Natranaeroarchaeum aerophilus: one gene and its partners. The protein of the gene in region 3 binds, or shares a complex with, the protein of the main gene of each other region. Links are inferred from orthologs where the notes say so. Each region holds a gene or a part of one and is shown on either strand. Other genes may lie near its edges.

Evidence for each region.
Region 1: the proteins of AArcSt11_RS01625 (region 3) and rnhB are in contact, whole or in part, in a crystal structure (PDB 3P83), measured with the Archaeoglobus fulgidus proteins. The link is inferred for Natranaeroarchaeum aerophilus from one-to-one orthologs. Residues at the interface, in WP_010877842.1 of Archaeoglobus fulgidus: Val39, Ala42, Asn43, Val44, Ala45, Met46, Leu125, Asp168, Ser194, Asn218, Tyr219, Pro220, Ile237, Leu238, Ala239, Pro240, Arg241, Ile242, Glu243, Ser244; in WP_010878125.1 of Archaeoglobus fulgidus: Ala74, Ile178, Ala179, Ile183, Arg190, Ser195, Asn196, Leu197, Arg198, Gln199, Lys200, Thr201, Leu202, Asp203, Phe205.
Region 2: the proteins of AArcSt11_RS01625 (region 3) and fen are in contact, whole or in part, in a crystal structure (PDB 1RXZ), measured with the Archaeoglobus fulgidus proteins. The link is inferred for Natranaeroarchaeum aerophilus from one-to-one orthologs. Residues at the interface, in WP_010877842.1 of Archaeoglobus fulgidus: Asn43, Val44, Ala45, Met46, Pro120, Arg121, Pro123, Leu125, Gln151, Met192, Ser194, Asn218, Tyr219, Pro220, Ile237, Leu238, Ala239, Pro240, Arg241, Ile242, Glu243, Ser244; in WP_010877775.1 of Archaeoglobus fulgidus: Lys326, Ser327, Thr328, Gln329, Ala330, Thr331, Leu332, Glu333, Arg334, Trp335, Phe336.

What each region holds. Positions count from the first base shown.
Region 1 is NZ_JAKRVY010000003.1:135,614-143,015, forward strand. What follows is about bases 2,293-5,109. They hold rnhB (ribonuclease HII), read left to right. Parts: upstream 2,293-3,287; coding sequence 3,288-3,932; downstream 3,933-5,109. Other genes in these bases: AArcSt11_RS07565 (DUF6276 family protein), read right to left, coding at 2,293-2,488; AArcSt11_RS07570 (V-type ATP synthase subunit D), read right to left, coding at 2,490-3,185; AArcSt11_RS07580 (ZIP family metal transporter), read left to right, coding at 4,292-5,098. Outside these bases: AArcSt11_RS07550 (acyl-CoA thioesterase/bile acid-CoA:amino acid N-acyltransferase family protein), read left to right, coding at 1-646; AArcSt11_RS07555 (DUF7991 family protein), read right to left, coding at 657-974; pdhA (pyruvate dehydrogenase (acetyl-transferring) E1 component subunit alpha), read left to right, coding at 1,071-2,096; more of AArcSt11_RS07565, read right to left, coding at 2,093-2,292; AArcSt11_RS07585 (NAD+ synthase), read right to left, coding at 5,232-6,122; AArcSt11_RS07590 (preprotein translocase subunit SecD family protein), read right to left, coding at 6,245-7,402. UniProt on the Methanocaldococcus jannaschii protein: Endonuclease that specifically degrades the RNA of RNA-DNA hybrids.
Region 2 is NZ_JAKRVY010000004.1:166,690-174,044, forward strand. What follows is about bases 2,293-5,062. They hold fen (flap endonuclease-1), read left to right. Parts: upstream 2,293-3,072; coding sequence 3,073-4,053; downstream 4,054-5,062. Other genes in these bases: AArcSt11_RS09400 (GNAT family N-acetyltransferase), read left to right, coding at 2,293-2,442; AArcSt11_RS09410 (hypothetical protein), read left to right, coding at 4,085-4,789; AArcSt11_RS09415 (ABC transporter ATP-binding protein), read right to left, coding at 4,835-5,062. Outside these bases: AArcSt11_RS09385 (NADPH-dependent FMN reductase), read right to left, coding at 1-405; AArcSt11_RS09390 (HhH-GPD family protein), read right to left, coding at 467-1,414; AArcSt11_RS09395 (ribbon-helix-helix protein), read left to right, coding at 1,529-1,855; more of AArcSt11_RS09400, read left to right, coding at 1,855-2,292; more of AArcSt11_RS09415, read right to left, coding at 5,063-6,007; AArcSt11_RS09420 (carbohydrate ABC transporter permease), read right to left, coding at 6,048-6,995; AArcSt11_RS09425 (carbohydrate ABC transporter permease), read right to left, coding at 6,992-7,355. UniProt on the Methanocaldococcus jannaschii protein: Structure-specific nuclease with 5'-flap endonuclease and 5'-3' exonuclease activities involved in DNA replication and repair.
Region 3 is NZ_JAKRVY010000001.1:341,463-349,007, forward strand. Bases 2,170-5,129 are described here. They hold AArcSt11_RS01625 (DNA polymerase sliding clamp), read left to right. Parts: upstream 2,170-3,257; coding sequence 3,258-4,001; downstream 4,002-5,129. Other genes in these bases: AArcSt11_RS01615 (ribbon-helix-helix domain-containing protein), read left to right, coding at 2,170-2,337; AArcSt11_RS01620 (RlmE family RNA methyltransferase), read right to left, coding at 2,356-3,123; AArcSt11_RS01630 (C-terminal binding protein), read left to right, coding at 4,133-5,092; AArcSt11_RS01635 (DUF7474 family protein), read right to left, coding at 5,125-5,129. Also shown: AArcSt11_RS01610 (twin-arginine translocase subunit TatC), read left to right, coding at 1-2,087; more of AArcSt11_RS01615, read left to right, coding at 2,161-2,169; more of AArcSt11_RS01635, read right to left, coding at 5,130-5,712; AArcSt11_RS01640 (DNA primase large subunit PriL), read left to right, coding at 5,797-6,819; AArcSt11_RS01645 (DUF7472 family protein), read right to left, coding at 6,829-7,080; AArcSt11_RS01650 (SWIM zinc finger family protein), read left to right, coding at 7,274-7,545.

The DNA.
Region 1 (7,402 bases), on a different replicon or contig from region 3:
CCCGATGGAGTACTTCGACCGGGCAGTCGACTGGTTCAGCGGGCTCGATAGCGTCACCTCGGAGGTAGGAGCCGTCGGCTTTTCGCTGGGCGGGACCGTCGCCCAGTTACTGGGTGTTCGGCGAGACGACATTGGCGTCGTCGTCCCGTACTCGACGATTCCCTACGTGTTCGGATTCTCTCAGTTCGATGGCAGCCCGTTTTCCGACAGCGACGAACCGCTTCCGTACGTCGAGCTACCGTGGACGGAAAGCGAGTTCAGTCAGGACCAGCGACGCACCCGACCGGCGATCGAAGCCGGATTCGGGCGGGCAAGCGAAGAACAGATCGAGGCAGCACGGATCCCCGTCGAGGAGATCGACGCACCGGTGCTCTACGTGACCGGCGAAGACGACACCACCGCTCCCGCAACGGAGTACACCGATCGTGCGATCGACTGGCTCGATAGCGCCGAGTATGCCCACGAGTACGAGCATCTCGCCTACGAAGACGCAGGTCACAGCATATTCGCACCGTACAGTCCCACCCCTGATCGGGTTGCTATTGATGGCCGACAGCACGGTGGGACACCTGCCGGGATCGCCGCCGCGGAAGCCGAGTCCTGGCCAGTAGTCCTCGACTATCTGCGATCGGGGCTTGAAAAGTAAGCTCGACTGATCACGTCGTATCGGGAAGTTCGACCTCGTCCGGGTGGGGCATCCAGAGCAGATCGATCGTGATGCCAAGCGTGAGCGGAATCCCGATCACGACGATCAGCGCCGTCGTGCGGTCGGCCGCGGCGGTACCGATGCCGAACGGACCACTGAGCAGCATCGTCGAGGCGACCAGCAACATCGGAATCAGGATCGCCGCATATAACGCTGCACCCCAGTTGGTCGTCAACCGAATCCGGAAAAAGCGCGTGACGATCGCCGCCATCGCCGTGTGGACGACCAGTAAGATCCCGTATCCGATCACCGTACTCACTGCAACCATACACGGACTAGTCGCCGCTCGGTCTTTGTCCTGTCGGAAAGCGACGACCGCCTGAGGCGGGACAACCGTTTTGCCACGAGCGCGTGAGTGTGGAGTATGCACCGGGCGATCGCCGAGCGTGACGTCGAGGAGACGGCGGTGACCGAGTCGGAAGCCATCGATCTCTACCGCGAGATGGTGCGCGCCCGGACGTTCGACGATCGGGCGATCGCCCTGCAGCGGCGCGGCTGGATGAGCGGCTACCCACCCTTTCGTGGCCAGGAGGCGACGCAGGTCGGCGTCGCCCACGCCATGGCGACGACCGACTGGCTGGTCCCGACCTACCGCTCGAACGCCGCCCAGATTGCTCGCGGCGTCCCCATGAGCGATCTCTTTGCCTTCCGGAAGGGGTACGCCGAGTTCCAGTCGGGTCACGATATTCCGGTATTCCCGCAGGCCGTTCCGATCGCCACCCAGCTCTCCCACGCCGTGGGGCTCGGGATGGCAGCACGACATCGCGGCGACGAGACGGCGATCCTGACGCTCTTTGGTGACGGCGCGACCAGCGAGGGTGATTTCCACGAGGCGATGAACTTCGCCGGAGTGTTCGACGCCCCGGTCGTCTTCTGCTGTGAGAACAACGGCTGGGCCATCTCGCTGCCGCGCGAGCGCCAGACTGCCAGTGAGACGATCGCACAAAAAGCGACCGCCTACGGCTTTGAGGGAAAACGGGTCGATGGGATGGACCCCATCGCAGTCGCCGAATGCGTCGCGGACGCGCTGTCGACCGCCCGCGAGTCCGGCCCCGTGCTGATCGAGAGCCTGACCTACCGGCTGGGCGCACACACGACCAGCGACGACCCCTCACGATACCGCGAGGAAGAATCGGATCTCCCGGAGTGGCGCACTGGCGACCCCATCGAGCGCTACGAGACATATCTCCGCGAGCACGGACTACTCGACGACGAGACGATCGCGGACATTCGTGAGGACGCCGACGCTGCGGTCGACGACGCCGTCGAGCACGTCGAGGCGATGGCCGACCCGGAGCCCGACGACGTGTTCGATCACGTGTACGACCGACTCCCTGCGGAGCTACGGCGGCAGCGCTCGACAGTGGGCCCTGTCGGGGAACAGAACTAGCCGACGAACTGCTCGACCTGCGGGAGTCGTCGTTCGAGGTCGGCATCCGGCTCCAGCTCCGGATCGGCGGCGAGGCGATCGAGCACGAGAAAGACGTCGACACCACGAGTTTCGAGCCAGCCAACGAGGGACTCGATCGCGGCGCGGTTGTGCGCCAGCGACTCCAGCAGGTTCACGAGTACGACGACGCCGACCGTGGCCTCGCTGTCGGCAGGCATTGGGTCACTGAGCGCGGATACCGTGGCCGAGTCGGCAGGTGACTCGTCGGTGGGCGACATCGAGAGACAGCTAGAACAGATCGCGACCCGGTCGGCGTTCCCTGGGACGTACTCACGCAGTCGCTCCGGCACCGCGGCGACTGTCGCATCGTCGCCACAGGCCGGACAGGCCATCTCAGTCGCTCGCCTGCGCCTCTTCGAGGGCGGCGGCTTCCGCCTCGGCTTCGGCCTTCTCTTCGGCCTCGGCTTCTTCCTTTTTCTCCTTGATCTTCTTCATGCGGAAGATCTCCTCTCGCTCCTGCTCTTCGAGCTTCTGCTCGATGTACTCCTGATTGTCGTACAGATCGGGCAGCAGTTTGAACTCCAGAGCGTTGACGCGGCGTTTCGTCGTCTCGATCTCGTCAAGCATCTTCTTCATCGCGGTCTCGACCTCGGCGGCGAGGATGATCGACTCAAGCAGCTCCTCGTAGCTCTCGGCGACCTCGTCGATGCGCGAGGAGGTGCCGAGCACGCCGTAGCCGCGCTGGTCGAGCGTCTTTCGTACCCGGGTGGACTCGATCTGGGGGACGACGACGCCCATGATGTTTTTCGACTCCGTGGTGATCTCGGGGTGTTCGTGGAGCGCGGCGGCAGCACCGCGGACGGCCACGTCACCCTCCATCGCGCGGGCCATATTGATCGTCCGCTGGGCGTCCTCGTAGTTGGCTTCCATATCCGCCCGGACGTCCTGTGCCTGATCGAGGATGTCCATGAACTCCATGATGAGGCCGTCACGCTTCTTTTCGAGCGTGTCGTGGCCGCGTTCGGAGAGCTCGATGCGATCCTCGATCGCCATCAGGTTCTTCCGAGTGGGCTTTACGTCTTTGGCCATTTGCTCTCTCCTAACGAACCCAGCCGGATAACTGTTACCAGATTCGGCCGCGAGCGCCCCCGAGCGAAACCGATTTGACGGCCGAGCGAGAGCGTCGAAGCGATGGGACGGTTCGGAGCCGACGAGGCCGGGCGGGGACCGGCACTGGGATCGATGTTCGCCGGCGCAGTCGCGGTGGGGGACCCAGACTACCTCCCCGACGGCGTCGCCGACTCGAAGCAACTCACCCGGGCGCACCGGGCCGAGCTATACGAACAGTTGTGCGACGACGACCGGATTCGAACCGCGGTCGCGGAAATCCCGACTGGCCGGATCGACGATCCGGAGACTGACATGAACACGCTGACTGTCGAAGCACAGGCAGCGGCGATCGGGCAGGTCGTGTCGGCGGGCGACGAGGGCGTCGTCGACGCCTGTGATCCCTCCGAGTCACGGTTTGCCCGGCGGGTCGCCGATGCCGTCCCGGCCACCATCGAGATTACGGCCGAACACGGCGCGGACGACGCGTATCCGATCGTCGCCGCCGCGAGCATCGTCGCCAAAGTCGCGCGGGATCGCCACGTCGACGCGCTGGCGGAGCGCTACGGCGCGGTCGGGAGCGGCTACCCGAGCGATCCGACCACCCGCGAGTTCCTCGAAGAGTACGTAGCGGAACACGGCGCACTACCGAGTTGTGCCCGTGAAAGCTGGGGAACGTGCGCGGACGTGCTGGCGGCAGCGGAACAGACCGGACTCGACGGGTTCTGATAGTATGTAAGACGCCTCCGCGTGATGACACCCTCGAACCCGTCGCTATTCGTCACGACGACCCCACGACAGTCTGTATCCTCGAACTTCGCAACGACTTTCGATACTGGTGTATCGCCCGAGACTTCCGAAGACTCCGCCGAAATGAGTGAACTGACATCCATGGTATTCAACTCCGGTCCGGTCTCCGATCCAGCCTTCTGGAGAGACCCTCAAATATCACGGCCCAAATGGACCGCTGATGACAGATAGACAGCAGACGCCCGCGTCACGAGGCGCGGCGAGAATACCACGTAGAGACTATCAGGCCTCATCGTGAGCCAGCACGCTTATAGCTATTTCACAAACATTGTAAAATAATGATCGGACCGGAGCTCGTACTCGTGCTATCAGCAGGAGTGTTCACCGCTGTCGTCTGTGGGTTTGGTACGCTCCCATTCTTTTTCGTCGATGAAATTGGGGACAGGCTCACGGTCGTTCTATGGGGGTTCGCAGGCGGAGTGATGTTGTTTGCCTCGGTCTTTGGGTTCGTGTTCGAGGGGCTCGGGGAGGGAACACTGTGGCAGGTGGGAGTTGGCCTCGTAATCGGTGTTCTCCTCGTCGTGCTCGCGGACCGAGTGATCACGGGATACGAGTTTGCTCCGCGTGAAATGGCACAGGCCGACTTCCAGAAACTCGTCCTTATCGTCGGCGTCCTCACGGTCCACAGTTTTCCGGAAGGAGTGGCTCTTGGCGTCGCATTCGCTGATCTCGGTATCGAAGGTGATCTCATCGTCGGCGGGCTGGCCGTCCCGGCGCTGGCCATCTTCATAACGGTGGCCATCTCGGTGCAAAACATCCCCGAAGGTCTCGCAGTTGCGATCCCGCTGAAGACGTTTGGCGTGCCAAACTGGCAGATATTCGGCTGGGCGGTGTTTTCGAGTATCCCGCAACCGATTGGTGCTGGAATAGCTTACGTCTTTGTCACGTGGGCACGTGAATTTCTGCCGTACGGATTTGGATTTGCCGCCGGTGCAATGATCTATCTCGTGTTACACGACATCTTCCCGGATGCGCTCGAACACGGTGAGAACGCCGGTCTTCCAGGCCGGGGCCGGAGAGAGCTCGCGATTGGGGTTGTTCTGGGGGTCGTACTGATGATCCCAGTTATACTTCTGACAGAATAGTATCGGTCTTTCAGGCGCATTCGAAGCCGGGCTCACAGCTCTACTGAGACCATGGAAAAGACTGGTGACGGCCAGTGAGGGTGGCATCCTCTGTCTCACCGGTCTCCCACGTCGTCCGACTGAGAGTCCCTGCTCACCGGTAGAACGGCTGCCTCGACCGATCGGCGTTTCGCTCACCGATGCCCGGCATCGGCGGCAGGGTCCGTTTGTGTGCGGCGTCGAGATACATCGTCGCGACGTCTTCTGCAGTCTCGACCGGAACGTCGACGCGTTCGGCGGCCGCCTCGATATCGTACTCACGATCAACGAGGAGCCGGAGCAGTCGATCGAGCGTCCGGTACTCCGCACCGAGCTCCGTCTCGTCAGTCTGGCCCGACCAGAGCCCGCCGGTCGGCGGTTTGCTAACGATCCGGCGCGGCACACCGACACGGGGAGCCAGCGACCGGACCTCGGTCTTGTACAGGTCGCCGATCGGAAACAGATCCGCTGCCCCGTCACCGTACTTGGTGTTGTAGCCAAGCAGTAGCTCCGAGCGGTTCGACGTCCCGGCGACAAGCAACGAGCGGGTGTTTGCCGCGTAGTACGCACAGAGCATCCGGAGTCTGGCGAGCACGTTCCCGGTCGCAACACGATCGGCATCTTCACCGATCTCCGTCCCGACAGTTTCCTCGAACGCCTCCAGCAGCGGCCGAAGCTGTATCTCGTGAAACTCGATTCCGAGTCCGTCGGCGATCGTCCTGGCCTCTCTCGCGTGGACGCTGTCGGTCTTGCTGGCTGGTAGCCCCAGTCCCAGCACACGGTCACTACCCAGCGCTTCGACGGCGAGCGCAGCAGTCAGCGTCGAGTCGATCCCGCCACTCATTGCCACGACGACACCGTCTGCGTTCGCGTCCACGACGGTTCGGCGGATGAACTCCACGATCTCTGCCCGTACCGCATCGAGGCCCTCCCCCGTGGTGAGAAATGTTGGCCCTTCGCTCTCCCCCAGATACCGCTCGAACGTTGTATCGTCTCCAGATAACATTGGTGAATCCAGCTCTTTCTCCCAGTAGAATACCACACACTTTGCGTATTTAGTGCTTCTCCATGAATACCTAGTAGTGTTTTGGGGAGTTGGTGTGTGAACCGAAAACAAAGCGTCGACGGCTACTTGTCCGTCTTGATTTTCCGCAGGATGCTCCCGTAGGCCGGGCGGGTGATGAACACCCCGATCAGCACGCCGATGATCGTGATGATCGCGAAGCCACGCAGGTCCCCGAGCGAGAGGAACGCGAGCGGGCTCATCGCGATGATCGTCGTCGCGGCGGCCGCGCCGATGATCCAGAACGCCTTGCGGAACCGACTGTCGAAGACCCGTTGTGAGGAGACGTCGCCCTCGGCCATCACCTCGTCGGCGATGATGATCAGGTCGTCTACACCGGTCCCGACGACGGCGATGAATCCGGCGATGTGTGAGAGATCCAGCGGTAACTTGATCGCGGCCGCAAAGCCAAGCAGGAGGAACACCTCCGAGAGGGCGGTCACCGACATCGGCGCGGCGACGCGTGGGTCACCGTACCGGAGGAACACCATCAGTACAACGGTAAGTACGGCGAGCACGCCAGCGAGCAGCGAGTAGTTCTTGAAGTCGTCCGCTCGTGACGAGGAGATTGTTTGACTTGTCCCGTCGTCGAGGTTCAGCGTCGTCGGCAGGCTACCGGCTTCGAGGCTGATACGGATATCCTCTGCACTCTGCTGCTCAGTTGACGTGGCGACGAACGTGGGACGGTTTACCCACGTTCCGTCGTTGAAATCGTCGGCCAGGCTCTGTTGCATACTCAGCCCGCTGACCGTCTCACCGTCGAGTTGGATCAGTTGACAGTAGCCGTATCCGCCTTCGGGATGCTCAGCAGGCCAGCTACATTGGTTAACACCATCCGTCGTGATACCGCTGTCGACAAGCGCGTCCGCGTAGTCCGGTGCAGCATCATCACGGATTACCACCGGGACCTGCCACCGATCGCCATCGTCACTCCGCTCGACCTGTGAGACAGAGGCGATATCCTCACGGGTGAGGACGACTTCCTCCTCGTAGCCAGCCTCTGTGTCGGCTGGGTAGTGGAGAACGATCTCGACGAGGTTCTGGTCGCGGATCAGTTCGCGGAGGTCGTCCGCCTCACTGCCGGGCGACTGGACAGTGATGAAGTGTTGCCCGCCGGAAGATTCTTGACGGACGGTACCACCTTCGAAGCCGGACTCGCCCATTCTGGTATCGAGGATATCGACCATCGACTCGCGGGTCTCTGCAGTAACACCGCTTCGAAC
Region 2 (7,355 bases), on a different replicon or contig from region 3:
TACCCACGCGTCGAGAGAGCGGCAGACGGATCGCAAGTGATCGAGCGCTGTTACCGGGAACCGACCGCCAGCAACCGCAAGGAGGCCGACAGACGTGTTCTCGAACTCCTCGAAGCCACAGTAATCGAGCGCGTTCTTCAGCGGTGCGGAGTACGATCCGTGATACATCGGCGTGCCGAGAATGACGCCATCCGCACGCGTAATCCGCTGGGCCAGTTCGTCGGCGTCGCCAGCTGAGGGGTGGTCAGCATCGAACATCGGAAGGTCGAGTTCCCGGAGGTCGATTAGATCGATCGTCGCACCTGTTGCCTCGGCACCGGCAAGGGCAACGAGTAGCGACTCCCTCGTGTAACTCTCGTCACGAAGGCTTCCACAGACCGCGACAATGTGTGGTGTCTCGTCCATAGCGAGGGGGTTGTTCTGGGGGAGCAAAAGCGGTGTGGTAGCTATGCTCCTTGCTGTATCGTCAGGACTGCAGGCTGACTACGGGGGTCGCCCCACCCTCGTCGATTTCGACGAGTTCGTCGTCCGCGAGATCATCGAGCAGGCCGCACAGCCACTCCCGGCCGTACTCGCCCTCGGGCACGTAGTCGACCCGGATCCGTGGCCCAAGTTCGTCGAGTTCGAGCTCGTCGTGCTCGCCGAGTACCCGGATCACCCGCCCGCGGAACTGGCGTCGACTCCCCTCGAAACTCGGCTGCGTCGGGACGTCCGGTGCGGTGAAGTCTCCGGTTCCGTAGGCGTGACACCACTCGCGCCATGGACAGCCCGCCCCGTCGCAGGAAGGCGTCTTCTCGCAGGCGACCCCGCCCAGTTCCATGATGGCGTTGTTCCAGACGCGGGACTCGCCGCTGGGCATCAGTGCCGCCGCGGCGGCCTCGAACTGGGTATCGTCGTCTTCGACGTCGAATGCGCGATACAGCACGCGCTTGACGTTGGTATCGACCACAGCATTACCGGTGTTGAACGCGAAACTGGCGACTGCGTTCCCGGTGTAGGGGCCGACGCCCTGTAGTTCCTGTAACTCGTCGGGGTCGGTCGGGAACTCACCACCGTACTCGTCCTCGATCTGCCGGGCAGACTCGTGGAGGTATCTGGCACGGTTGTTGTAGCCGAGACTGTGGTCGCTCCAGAAGGAGACGACATCGGAGCGGTCCGCGTCCGCGAGCGCTGCGGTCGTCGGCCACCGCTCCAGAAAGGAGTCCCAGGCTGTCTCGACGCGTGAGAGCTGGGTCTGCTGGCTCATAATCTCGGAGACGAGAATCTCGTAGGGGTCCGTGGTCTCGCGCCACGGGAACGAGCGGTGGTCGTCCCCGTACCACTCGATCAGGGCGGTGCGCACTTCCTCGACGTCGTCGGGGAGGGACTGCCCGCCGGGAAATGGGGCGTCCTCGGTCGTCGCGTCGTCGGTCATTGGCGGACGTTGGAACGGAGTCGGTTTATCGGCTCTGGTCTCCGTACTTTGGGAGCAAACGGGGCCGTACTCGACAGCGAAAGGGGTATCCGCGTCTCGGCGCAACCCCGAACCATGAGTCTGGACGATCTGACCGCGGACGTCGAGGAGACCTACGAATCGCTGGACGAGGAAATCTCGCTCGATCTCGATGACGACACACGCCAGGAGCTGACGATGCTGATGGCCGCGCTGGACAAAGACGAGGACGACCTGGTCGAGCAGGCTGTCCGCCTGCTGTTCCAGAGTACCGTCGAGACGGGCAAGCTCGATTTCCACCTGCGGAGCGGCTACGATGTCACGTACGACGAGTATCTCTCGGGAATGACCTACGAGGAGATGGGTGGGGGCATCGAGTACCCACAGCAACAACAAAACGACGAGCGCCGCTACCAGTTCTGATGCGCTTTGCCCTCCTCGGCTGGCCGGAAGAGGGTCCGACGCTCCGGCTCGACTGGGAGCGGTTCAGCTACGCCGGGAAGTTCGTGATGTCGAACACGGGCAAGGCCGTACTCTGTGAGGGTCACGCGGGAGACGGCAGCGTCGACCCCGAGGACGTCCTCGCCGCCGTCGCGTTCAACGAGGACCGGACCGACGAGGGAACGCTCTGGCTCCGCTACGTCACGGTGCGGGCCGACCGGCGCAGCGAGGGGCTTGGCCCCGAACTCGTGGGGAAGACGGTCGATCGGGCGATAGAGCGGGGCTACGAACGGCTTCGGATCGCCGTCAACAACCCCTTCGCCTTCGAAGCGCTCTGGAAGGCTGGCTTCGGGTTTACGGGCGAGGAAACGGGCATCGCGGAACTCGTACTCGTGTATCCGCGTGAGAACGCGCTCGACCGACACGACGATGCCACTTCCACAATCGAGTCCTACCAGGACGGCATCGAGCGCCTCGAAGCACGGGATGGCCTCACAGAAACGGAACAGCAGTTCCTCGCGGCCCGACGTGACGCCGAGCCGCCGGCCCCCATCGACCGCAGTCAATAGGCAGAGTCACAGTTCGTTGTCGCAGGACGGACACACTTCCTTCGAGCCGGTCGTCCGGGGAACGACTTCGATCCGACACCGATCGCACCAGCGGAGTTGGTCGGCGGGTCCGTCTGGGGTGTCATGTGTCATATGTGGTCGTACTACAGTGAACTACCCCACCCTGCTCGCGCTGACGCGCTCGCTGAGGGTGGAGCTTCCTGGTTCCGCGACGCGCTTTTTTACGGACGGTCGGCTTGCGCCGACAGTCCGCGCAGGGAGCGCAGTCTCCTCAGGCGTAGATTTGGAGCGTCCCACTCCTACTCGGTGGTGACGGCGGAATCTGTCTCGACCGTCCTTCTTGTCGGACTCTAAGCCGAGACGATGAGTAGTTGCCATCACGGTTCCAGTCTTCGGCTGGCACCGTTATAAATTCATGGAACAGAGTGCAAGCAACTCTGTGGCGGCGCTGTATCCCCTCCCTACTGCGCTGCTTGTCCGCTACGCGGACTGCGCTGCTCGTTGAGGAAGGGGGCTTAGCGCCTCAATTCAGCTAACGGTCGTGAAAGCTTTGCCACGGTGACCCCTTTCCCGTGAACATCCCCGCCGCGAACCGAGGCTATTCAAAACCTCGGCCACTACTGAAAGCCAATGGGAAACGCAGCACTCCGTGATCTGGCTGCCATCGAGACCGTGTCGTTCGACGACCTCGACGGACTGATCGTCGGCGTCGACGCGCACAACTGGCTGTACCGGTATCTGACGACGACGGTGAAATTTACGAACGATTCCGTCTATACGACCGCAGACGGCACCGAGGTTGCGAACCTCGTCGGGATCGTGCAAGGGCTCCCAAAGTTCTTCGAGCACGACCTCGCGCCCGTGTTTGTTTTCGATGGCGGACCATCGGAACTCAAAGCCGATGAGATCGAGGAGCGCCGGGAGGCCCGTGAGACTGCCGAGGAGAAACTCGAAGACGCCAGAGAGCGCGGCGACAGCGTCGCCGTGGCACGGCTGGAGTCGCGCACCCAGCGGCTCACGCCGACGATCCAGGAGACCTCGCGTGAACTGCTGGATCTGCTCGACATTCCGTACGTCGAAGCCCCAGCAGAGGGAGAGGCGCAGGCGGCGTATATGGCCCGAAAGGGCGACGTCGAGTACGTCGGGACGGAGGACTACGACGCCCTGCTCTGTGGCGCGCCCAGAACCCTGCGTCAGCTGACGAGCAAGGGCGACCCTGAACTCATGGAGCTACAGGCCACGCTCGACGAGCACGAGCTGACGTGGGAACAGCTCGTCGACGTTGCGATCCTCTGTGGCACCGATTTTAACCCTGGCGTAACCGGTATCGGGCCGAAGACAGCCGTCAAACTGGTCCGCGAACACGGTGATCTGTGGACCGTCCTCGACGAGCGTGGCGAGCACGTCGAACACGCCGACAGGATCCGATCGCTCTTTCTCGACCCGACGGTGACAGACGACTACGAGTTCTCGACCGAGCCGTCGCCGGACGTCGATGCCGCTCGCGAGTACGTCACGGGAGAGTGGGAGGTCGACGCCGGAGAGGTGGAGCGCGGATTCGAGCGGATCGAGGAGGCACTTACCCAGACCGGTCTCGACCGGTGGACCTGAGGATGGTCGGTTCAGTGAGCAGGGATCACCAGTGATACTGCGTCGCCTGCTGTATCCGGTGGCCGACTCTGACGGTCGCGTAGCCACGCTCAGAACCATCGCGGCACTGCTCGCGTTCGCACTTGGGGTCAGATACACGGGCGTACTCGTCCCGTCGGCACTGGCGCTCGTCACCATCGCGGTCACCGGTGTCGCACTCACCGTCCTTTTCGGGACGCTGGCACAGGTACTCGCCGACCCCAGCCGCATCGAAGCGTTCTCGATTCGGTCATCGTTTGTTCCGGGTCTCAGAGCACTAGCTCTCGCTACCGTTGCACTCGCGCCACCGCTTTTGTTACTTGCGAGTATGGTGGGTGATGTCTCGGGAGAACCCCCGACGAGTGAGGCTACTGGCGTCGTATTGCTGTTCGGCTCGACCGCGACGCTGCTGTTTTTCTTTGCGTGTCTGTACGTCTTCCCCGCCCTGCTCGCCATCGCGACAACCCGCGGATCCGTTCGCCGCGCGGCTGATCGAGAGCTTCTCGTACCGGTCCTGAGCGATCTCTCTTACCTCTCGCGGTGGACGCTCGGGCTCGTCCTGCTGATTCCTGCGATGAGCCTCGTGACGACGAGCCTCCAGTCAGGTGAAGTAGCTGGTGTGCTCGCCGCTGGTGGTGCCGCCCTGCTCTGGGTTGCTGGCGCTCGCGTCGTCGGTGACGGCTACGACATGGCACTCGGAACTCGTACTGTCGAGTAGCCAGTCCACAGCAGACGACGAACGGAGTGGGGGAAAACGCCTATTTCAGGCCCTCGACAGCTTCGATTCGGCCGTTTCGAGAATACGATTGCGAAGCGCCTGTCCGGAGTTCGAATCGAAGACGTGGATCGCGTCCTCGGGGAGATGTGCGACGAGCCGATCGCCCGACTGAACCGTTCGCATTCCGCCAACGGTGGCGACGAACGTCTCGCTATCGACCGAGCCGAGTTCCTCATCGTCGAACGCGAGATAGACGATATTCTCGTCGCCGGTCGGTTCGACGACGTCGACTGTCACACCGACATCGTGCGGACCATCTGGCGTACCCTCCCGAAGCTCGATGTCTTCGGGACGAACACCGAGTATCATTTCTGTCCCGCCTTCGGCGAGTTCGGTGGCCATCTCCCCGACCGGATAGTCGAAGTGCTCGCCAGTGAGGGCGGCAGTTTCGCCCTGTCCGTCCAGCGTCATATCGAAGAAGTTCATCGACGGTTCGCCGACGAAATCAGCGACAAAGAGGTTTGCGGGCTGATGGTAACACTCCAGTGGGGTGCCAACTTGCTGAAGTTCGCCGCCGTCGAGGATCGCGACCCGATCGCCCATGGTCATCGCCTCGGTCTGGTCGTGGGTGACGTAGACGGTCGTCGTTTCGAGATCCTCCTGCAGGCGCTGGAGTTCAGTTCGCATCTGGGCACGGAGCTTTGCGTCGAGGTTCGAGAGTGGTTCGTCCATCAGGAACACCTCGGGATCGCGGACGATCGCCCGTCCCAGCGCGACACGCTGTTGCTGGCCGCCCGACAGTTCTCCCGGCTTTCGGTCGAGCAACTCACCGATTCCCATCATCGACGCGGTATCCTCGACGCGGTCGTCGATCTCGTCGCCCGGCAGGTCGGTCGACTCCTGCAGACCGAACGCCATGTTCTCGTGAACAGTCATGTGTGGATACAGCGCGTAGGACTGGAACACCATCGCGATATCCCGGTTCTTCGGGGGGATGTCGTTGATCACGCGATCGCCGAGTCTGATCACGCCGTCCGTGATCGATTCGAGCCCTGCAATCATGCGTAGCGTCGTCGACTTCCCACAGCCCGACGGTCCGACGAGGACGAGAAACTCCCCGTCCTCGATATCGATCGATACGTCGTCGACGGCGATAATCTCGCCGCCGTCGTCTTCAGTGAATACTTTCGTTATATTTTCGAGTCGTGTTTCGGCCATTGTCAGATCTCCTCCGATACCCGGATCGTTTGTCGCTCGATCATACCTGTACCCCCTCGGCGAACTTGTCTGCGAACAACACGTACACCAGCAGTGTCGGGAGTGCCGTGATCAGCGCACCGGCCATCCGCAGCGGATAGTCAACGCCTTCGAGCGCCTGTCCGAGCCCCGAAAGGATCAGCGTGGCAGAGGCCGCGGGGTCGTTCACGCTGCCAATAATCGTCAGCGAGAACAGGAACTCGTTCCAGATCTGGGTGAACTGGAAAATGAAGACCACGGCGAACATCGGGATCGACAGCGGCAGGACAATGCGCCGGTAGATCCGCCAGATCGACGCCCCGTCGAGTCGTGCTGCTTCGATCATCTCCCAGGACATCGTCTTGTACTGGGAGCGAAACAGCAACACACAGATGGGTATCCCGTACGCGGTATGGGTGATGATCAGCTCGAGGATCGTCGCGTGGTGTTCCGACAGCAGCGGCAGGTCCCAGAGCAGGCCCAGTCGGTAATCGAGCATTGCGTACTGGTTCCAGAACTCGAATAGCGGGACGATCACTGCCTGATACGGAACGAAGATCCCGGCGATAAACAGCGCGAACACCGCGATCTGACCCCGCCACTTGACGAGAGTCAAACCGTACGCCGCCATGCTGCCGAAAATCGCACAGAGTATCGTCGCCGGAATCGTAAACAGGAGGCTGTTTACCATACCGACCGCGAGCGCATCAAACGCGAACACCCACTTTTCGACGGTAAAGGCCTCTGCAGTCGAGAGTCCCTCCGGTATGAAGGGCCAGGCAGGGGGTGCAAAGGGGAGCGTCTCCCGAACCCCTCTCGAGCTTTTGATCGAGGTGACGATCCCCGACTGGATCGGGATGAGGTAGAATACGACGAGTCCGACCAGCGTCGCATAGAGTCCGGCTGCGCGGAGATTGATCCGCTCGGATAGCGTTTCCTCTTCGGTCGTCTCGGTCGTCTCCTGGCTCATAGATTCCCTCGTTTGTACTGGTTGTACAGATACGGTGCAATGACGGCAAGCGACATCACGAACAGCGTAATCGCAATCGCCGAGCCGTACGCCCACTCCGAGCGCTGAAACGCCTCCCTGACCATCTTCGTCGCGAGGATGTCGGCACCGCGCCGGGGTCTGTAGCCGTCAAACGTCGCGTACAGGAAGTCGAAGGCTTTCAGCGCGAACAATACCAGCACGACAGACGCGCTGACCATCGCCGGACGAAGCTGTGGGATGATGACTCGCCAGTACATCCGGAGCGTGTTCGCCCCATCGACTCTGGCCGCCTCGTACTGATCACTGGGAATCGATCGCAATGCGGCGAGGTAGATGACC
Region 3 (7,545 bases):
CCAACACGGACATCGTCGTCAGGACGCCCTTTGACGTTATTCTCCTGCAGATCAAGATCGGGCTGGTCGTCGGTGCGCTCTGTACGATTCCGGTGCTCGTCTACTACGGTCGAGAGGCGATCCTCGAACGCGCAGAGGAGTCGATTCCGATCAACCAGCGACGCATCGCCGGGTTCGTGATCGCCATCCTCGGGCTGTTCGTCGGCGGGATCGTCTACGCCTACTCTTTCTTTTTCCCCTTCATGTTCGATTTCCTCGCGACCAACGCGACGAACGCGGGGATCAAACCCAGCTACGGGATCGTCAGGTACACCGAATTCATCATCCTGCTAACGCTTTCTTTTGGTCTCGCCGCACAGCTCCCGCTCGCGATGGCCGTGTTATCCTACACTGAAATCGTCTCCTACGAGACGTTCCGCGACAAGTGGAAGTACGCCGTGCTCGGCATCTTCGTCTTCGGGATGATCTTCTCGCCGCCGGATCCGTTCACCCAGATCATGTGGGGTGTCCCGCTGGTGACGCTGTACGCCGCCAGTCTCGGCCTCGCCAAGGTGATCACCAACGTCAAGCGCGCCGGGCAGGCTCCTGACCCGGTCGAATCCGGGAAGTTCCGCCGCAAGGCAGGTGTAGTCGGTATCGCCGCAGCCGGCGTCTTTGCCGGGACGTTCGCGTTCCTCGCGCTGGGTGGTGTCGAACTCCTCAATGCCCAGTTGCTCCCGCGGCTTCCCGACCTGCTCCATCCCGGCGGTGACATCGCTGTCGGCGGGACGCTCGACTGGACGATCACAGCCCTGCAGGCGGGGCTTCTCACGGGGCTGCTCGGGGTTGCCTACTACACCCTCGGAATCCTCAAAGCGCCCGTCCAGCCGAAGTACTCCGAGCGTGGGGTCGGGGGCCCTGCTCCGGCGAGTGCGGGCGATCCGGCCGAGATCGACCTGGACGGGCTCGATGCCGCGGGTATCCAGTCGGCCCCGCCGGAGGCTTTCGCCGACCTAACCGAAGACGAGGCGCTGGGGCATGCACAGACGGCGATGGAGGCCGACCAGCCTGAGAAGGCGCAGGCGATCCTTGACCGGTTCGACGAGGCGGAGGAAGCCGAGGAAGCCGACGCAACGGCAGCAGATACTGAGGAAACGTCTGCTGAGGAAGACGGCTCGGATATCGTCACTGACACTGCTTCCGGGATGCTCAATCCCTTCTTCTCCGAGGAGAAAGACGAGGACGACATCGGCGGCTACTTCTATGATATCCGTTTCATCGTCGAGAGTCTCACCTCGAAGATGTTCCGGATCTTCGGCGTCTTCACCGTCGTCTTCGTCGGTCTGTTCATGTGGCTGTACTCCGGCGGAATCGGACTTATTCGTGAACAGTTCCTGGCCCGGGTCCCGCCGGAGCTCCGGACCGAGGTACAGGAAGCGACTGGCGAAGGCATCGCTCGGCCAACCTATCTCCCGGGCGTCGAGATCAACGAGACGTTCGCGGCGACCGATGAGGTCATCGCGCTCCACCCTGTCGAGGTGCTGATATTCGAGGTGCAGGTCAGCGGTATCATCGCCCTCGTGGCGGTGCTCCCGATGATCCTCTACTACGCCTGGCCCGCCCTCGAAGAGCGAGGACTCGTCAGCGACGACGCCGGATCACGCAGCGTCTTCTACACCTGGGGGGCGTACCTCTTTGCAAGCCTGATCGGCGGGAGCCTGCTTGGCTTCTTCATCATCGCTCCGGCGATCATTTCCTGGTTAGTCGCCGACGCGGTCGACGCCGGGATGATCGTCGCCTTCCGGCTCAGGAACTTCTTCTGGATGGTCTTTTTCCTGACCGCCGGGATCGGCCTGCTCGCGAACATCCCGATGACGATGTGGCTCTTTGCCCGGAACAACATCATCTCTTTCGAGGCGATGTACTCTCGCTGGCGGATCGTCACGATCACGATCTTCGCGCTCTCGGCGGCGTTCTCGCCCGGCGGCCTCTTCACAATGCTGTTGCTCGCCATCCCGATCGCGCTCGCGTACCTGATCGGGCTGGCGATCCTGTGGGTGCTCACGCTGCCGCGACGAAAACTCCGGCGGGGCGGAACGCCATCGTAGCCGAGCAGTGTCTGGATTCCTGGAGCGCTCCGGCAGTCGCCATTCTTAGTAGCCCCGGGTCGTATTCTCGGGTATGCCAAAGATCAGCGTCGAGATACCACAGGAACTGCTCGAAGATCTCGACGACCACGTCGGTGATGAGGGCAAGTACGTCAACCGCAGCGACGCGATCCGGGCGTCGATCAGAAAGAACCTCGATATTTTAGACGAGATCGACGCCCGTCACGGCCGTCTCGACTCGGAGAACTGATCGACCCGCTCGGAAGAACTAGTCGATCCGCTCGGCGAAGCCGAACTGCGGCTTGACGTCCTCGATCCGCACGTCGACGGTCTCGCCGATCTCGGTGTCGGGGACGAACAGCCGAAAGCCCTCGACGCTGGCGATGCCGTCGCCCTCGCCCCCGACGTCCTCGATAGTTACCGTCACCTCGTCACCCACACGGACCGGCGCAGTCAGGCGGTCCTTGGCGACGAGATAGATCTCGGAGGACTCATCGCGGGAGGCATCCGGCGTCATCGTCCGGACGTACTTGAACTCCGCTTTCATGTCCTCGCGGAGCGGGTCGACGTCCTGTCCCTGAAAGATCTTCACGGCGAAGTCGCCGCCGCTGTCGAGGACCTCCAGTGCAGTCTCGAAGGCCATCCGTGCGAGGTGTGCCGACCGCGCCGCGTCGAGGTTGTACTCACCGGTCATGTTCGGGGCCATATCCGAGATGACGACATCGACATCGCCTGCGACTTCACGGACCTGTTCGCGAGCGTCCTCGTCGGTCATGTCACCGCGGATCGTTTCGACTGTCGCGTCGGTCTCGATATCGTCGATCCGCTGGCGGTCGACACCGATGACGGTGCCGTCAGCACCTACTTCTTCGGCTGCGACTTCCATCCATCCGCCGGGAGCGGCCCCGAGGTCGACGACCACATCGCCCTGCCCGAGGAGGTTCTCTTCGCGGTCTAGCTGCTTGAGCTTGAACGCCGATCGCGACCGGTAGCCCTGCTGTTTCGCTCGATTGTAGTATTTGTCTTTCCGTGGCATCTGATTGGGCATAGTTGACCGTCCGAGCGTTTACGCGCTTCGCTTGGCGGCTCCCCGGCATGTCACACTGTAGGCCTCACGCGCGAGCGCGAACGCGTGGGTTTTTATGGTGCGGGGGCACAAACTGATGATATATGTTCAAGGCGATCGTTAGCGCGGAGACGCTCAAAACGGCTCTGGACTCCGTGAGCGTGCTGGTCGACGAGTGCAAGATTCATCTCAACGAGGACGGCATCTCGATTCGAGCGGTCGATCCGGCCAACGTCGGTATGGTCGATCTCTCGCTGGACGCAACGGCATTCGAGTCCTACGAGGCTGATGGCGGTCTGATCGGCGTCAATCTCACCCGGCTCGAAGACATCGCCGGGATGGCCGATTCGGGACAGCTCATCGAACTCGAGCTCGACGAGGAGACGCGCAAGCTTCACATCCAGATCGACGGGCTGGAGTACACCCTCGCACTGATCGACCCGGACTCGATCCGACAGGAACCCGACATTCCGGATCTCGACCTCCCCGCGGAAGTCGTCATCGAGGGCAAGGATATCGATCGCGCAGTGAAAGCCGCCGATATGGTCTCCGATCACATCGCACTGGGCGTCGACGCCACCGACGATCAGTTCTACGTGCAGGCGGCGGGCGACACCGACGACGTCCACCTCGAACTCGATGAGGGCGACCTGATCGATCTCCAGTCCGGCGATGCCGAGTCGCTCTTTAGCCTCGACTATCTCAAGGACATGAACAAGGCAATCGCCAACGACGGCGAAGTAACAATGGAACTCGGCGAGGAGTTCCCGGTCAAACTTCACTTCGAGATCGCCGAAGGCAACGGGAACGTGACCTTCATGCTCGCACCGCGGATTCAGTCCGACTGATACGTTCGACCGTTCTCAGCTGTTGAGTCGGAAGGTGCCTTTTATTAGTCTTCATCCCTCACATCTGAATACGTCAAACGGCACAGACGCCGTTCTCACGACGTAAAAACACCATCTTCCGTTAACAATCTATGACCAAAACTATCGCCGTCAGCAACACGCCGTTTATCAAAGAAGACGTAGTCAGCGAACAGCTCTCCGCCATCGATCACGAACTTGTACCGATCGAAACCGGTGACACCGACGGGATCGTTGAGGCCGACCCCAACGCGGTGATCCTCGACGTGAACACCGGGGTTACGGCAGAGCTCGTCGCCCAGCTCGACAACCTCGAGATCGTCGCCCGCGCCGGGACGGGCTTTGATAACGTCGACGTTGAAGCCTGTCAGGATGCAGGAATTCCGGTGGTCAACGTCCCTGGCTACTCGACGAACGAGGTATCGACACATGCCTTCTCCCTGCTGCTCGCGTGCCGACGGACGCTCGTCGAGTACGATCGAGACGTCAAGGCAGAAGAGTGGAACTGGATGCCAAACCGGACGTTCCCCCGGTTTTACGGCTCGACACTCGGGATCGTCTCCTTTGGGACGATCGCCCGGCGGATCGCCGAACTCACTGCAGGGTTCGATCTCGATCTGGTCGTCTACGATCCGTACGTCGATCAGGAGGTCGCCGACGAGTACGACGCCGAGATCGTCGAGTTCGACGAACTGCTCGAACGCTCGGACGCCGTGACGATCCACGCACCACTCACCGACGAGACCCATCACATGTTCGACGCCGAGGCGTTCGAGACGATGGCCGACCACGCGATCGTGGTCAACGTCGGCCGGGGCGGGATCATCGACGAGGACGCGCTCTACGACGCGCTGGTCGAGCGGGAGATCTTCGGTGCCGGTCTCGACGTGATGGAGGAGGAACCGCCGTTTGGATCGAAGCTTCTGGAGCGTGACGATGTCGTGCTCACGCCCCACGCGGCGTGGTACTCGGCGGACTCACATCAGGATCTGAACGAGACGGTCTCGAACGACGTCCTGCGCGCGCTGCAGGGCGAGGACCCCGAGAACACGGTCGAGCCGAAAGGCTGGTAGGCGACTTTCGACCGGGTTCGTGAGGGCACCGCTCAGTGGCCGTCGATCACGCGTTTTGCAGCGACTGCTTTCTCTTTCCAGCCGTAGCCCTCCTCGTGGACGTGTCGTTTCGAGTCGACCAGTTCCTCGGGTGAGGACTCCTCGAACCCGCCCCGGGCCCAGGTGCCGCTCTCGTGGAGCCACTCGATGACGTTCTCGCGGGTCTCGGGCCAGTCCAGTCCGACCATCTCGAACCAGGCGATCAGCGCGAAGACGCTGTTGTCGTGACAGCCCGGCACCGAACCCTCCTCGTAGATGGTTTTGACGGGATCGTGGGTCGGCGTGCTGACGCGCTCTTTGCGCTCTTCGGGCGTCAGCAACTCTAGCACGCCCTCGGCTTCGCGAACGCGGTGCTCCCGCTGGAGCTGTTCGAGCGCCGCGGCGTGCAGCCCGCTCCAGCGCCCGTCGACGGCCTCCCGGAGGGTCGACTCGGCACACGGCTCCGCCGATAGCACCGACAGAATCGCCGTATACGCGCGTTCGATCTCGTGCCACTCCGTCCCCGAGAACCGGCACTCCGGCTCGTGGAGGTTATTCGTCGTCCGGCAGCCGGGACACGGGTACGCGAAGTACGACGTCACATCCGCTCATACGTGGTCGATCCCAAAAACGCCCCGGTTGTGGGATCGGTCGTTTTATCCTGCCGCGAACGCAATCCCGGAGCGATGAAGCGCCTCTACGCCCGGTACCCGTTCCTCGACGACGCCCGCAAAGCCGTCGAAGCGGCGGAGGTCGATCTCGTCGAACTCGTGAACCGCGACGGTGCGGCCGCCGTCGACCGGGCCGTAGAGCGCGTCGACGCCGCGTTGCGAGAGGGAACCATCGGCCAGCCCCATCGTCGCACTCGCGTCGAGTTGCTCTCCTACCCGATCGCTCGCGTCCTCGTCTCACTCGTCGACGAGCACGTACTGATCCGCAAGTACGCCCACGCCGAGGCGGCCGCCGCTCGCGAGCGGTTCGAGGCGGATCTCTCTTCGGACGACCAGCTCAAAAGCACCAGCGACGAGCGCCTCACCGTCGACCGCTTGCTCGCCGAGTTCAACCTCGCTGGCGACGTTCGCCCGGCTTCCGAGGGCTACCGCGTCGCCGTCGGGTCGTATCTCCGGCTCTCTGCGGACCTCGACGGGGAGGACTGGCGACTGGTCAATCGCGCGCTCTCGAACGGATCGGTCCCCGTCGAGGCGGCGGAGCTCCACGACCTGCTCCAGCAGGCGATCCGGGACCGGATCACGGAGGGGCTTCCGCTCTCGGTCCCCGATCCGATCGCAGCGGGGCTCGACGATGCGGTCGATAGTCTCGACGAGTCGCTCGCGGACCGCCAGCTCAGCACCGACTTCGACGCCGTCCGGCCCGATCTGTTTCCGCCATGCGTCCAGGCGCTCCTCGACCGTGTCGAGACGGGCGACGACCTCGACCACACCGGCCGGTTCGCGCTGACGGCCTTCCTTACGAGCGTGGGGATGTCCCCCGATGAGGTCGCCGAGATTTCGGCTGGCGACGACGTCAACGACGAGACAATCCAGTATCAGGCTGCGCATCTGGGAGCAAACGGGACGGGGGAGTATCCACCACCGAGCTGTGCGACGATGGACGCGTTTGGACTCTGCGTCGACAAGGATGAGCTCTGTTCGGAGATTGACCATCCGCTTACCTATTACGACGAACGGCTGGATGCGTCCGCCGAGTAGCCGTCGAAATCAGTCAAACCCGTGGTCTTCGTCCGCTTCGTCGTTGTCTTCCGCACTGACAGTGTACGCCAGCACAACGCCGACCGCAGCCATCAGCAGAATAAAGAAGATCACGCTCCCGACGAGCAACATTCCGCCATCATCCGTCAGCGCTCCGTCGGTCGCGTAGGTCGATCCGACCCACATCATCGTGGCGATCATGACCGCGACAGCACCGACGGCTGCGACGATTTCGATCACTCGTTCCCGCTCGAGGTCCATACCCCATCGAACCCACGGGCCGATCAAAAGCGCTTCGATGAGTGTGTCTCGGCCGGTATGGTACGAGAAGACCGACTCCTCGGACCTGCGGCCCCTGTGACTATGCCACAAACCACTTCTACTGGTCCCGGGCCCTCATGGATGACACAGGATCTGGGGAAGCCTTAGGCCGCTCCAGAACCTACCAGCTAGTATGACGCACTCCGCACACACACCCGCGTCAGCCGCTCTCCCCGACAGTTCGCTGGAGGAGCTCGACGACCGCTCACGCCGGGCACTGACCGAACGAATAGCAGTCACCGCGCTCGGTCGCGGGACCTACGAGGTTGTCGGCCAATCCGAGGACGCCTATCTCGTCGACCTCCCGGCCGGTCGCTGTACCTGTCCGGACTACCGATTCCGCGACGAGCGATGCAAACACGTTCGACGCGTGGCCATCGAGATTACGGCCGGTCGTGTGCCCGC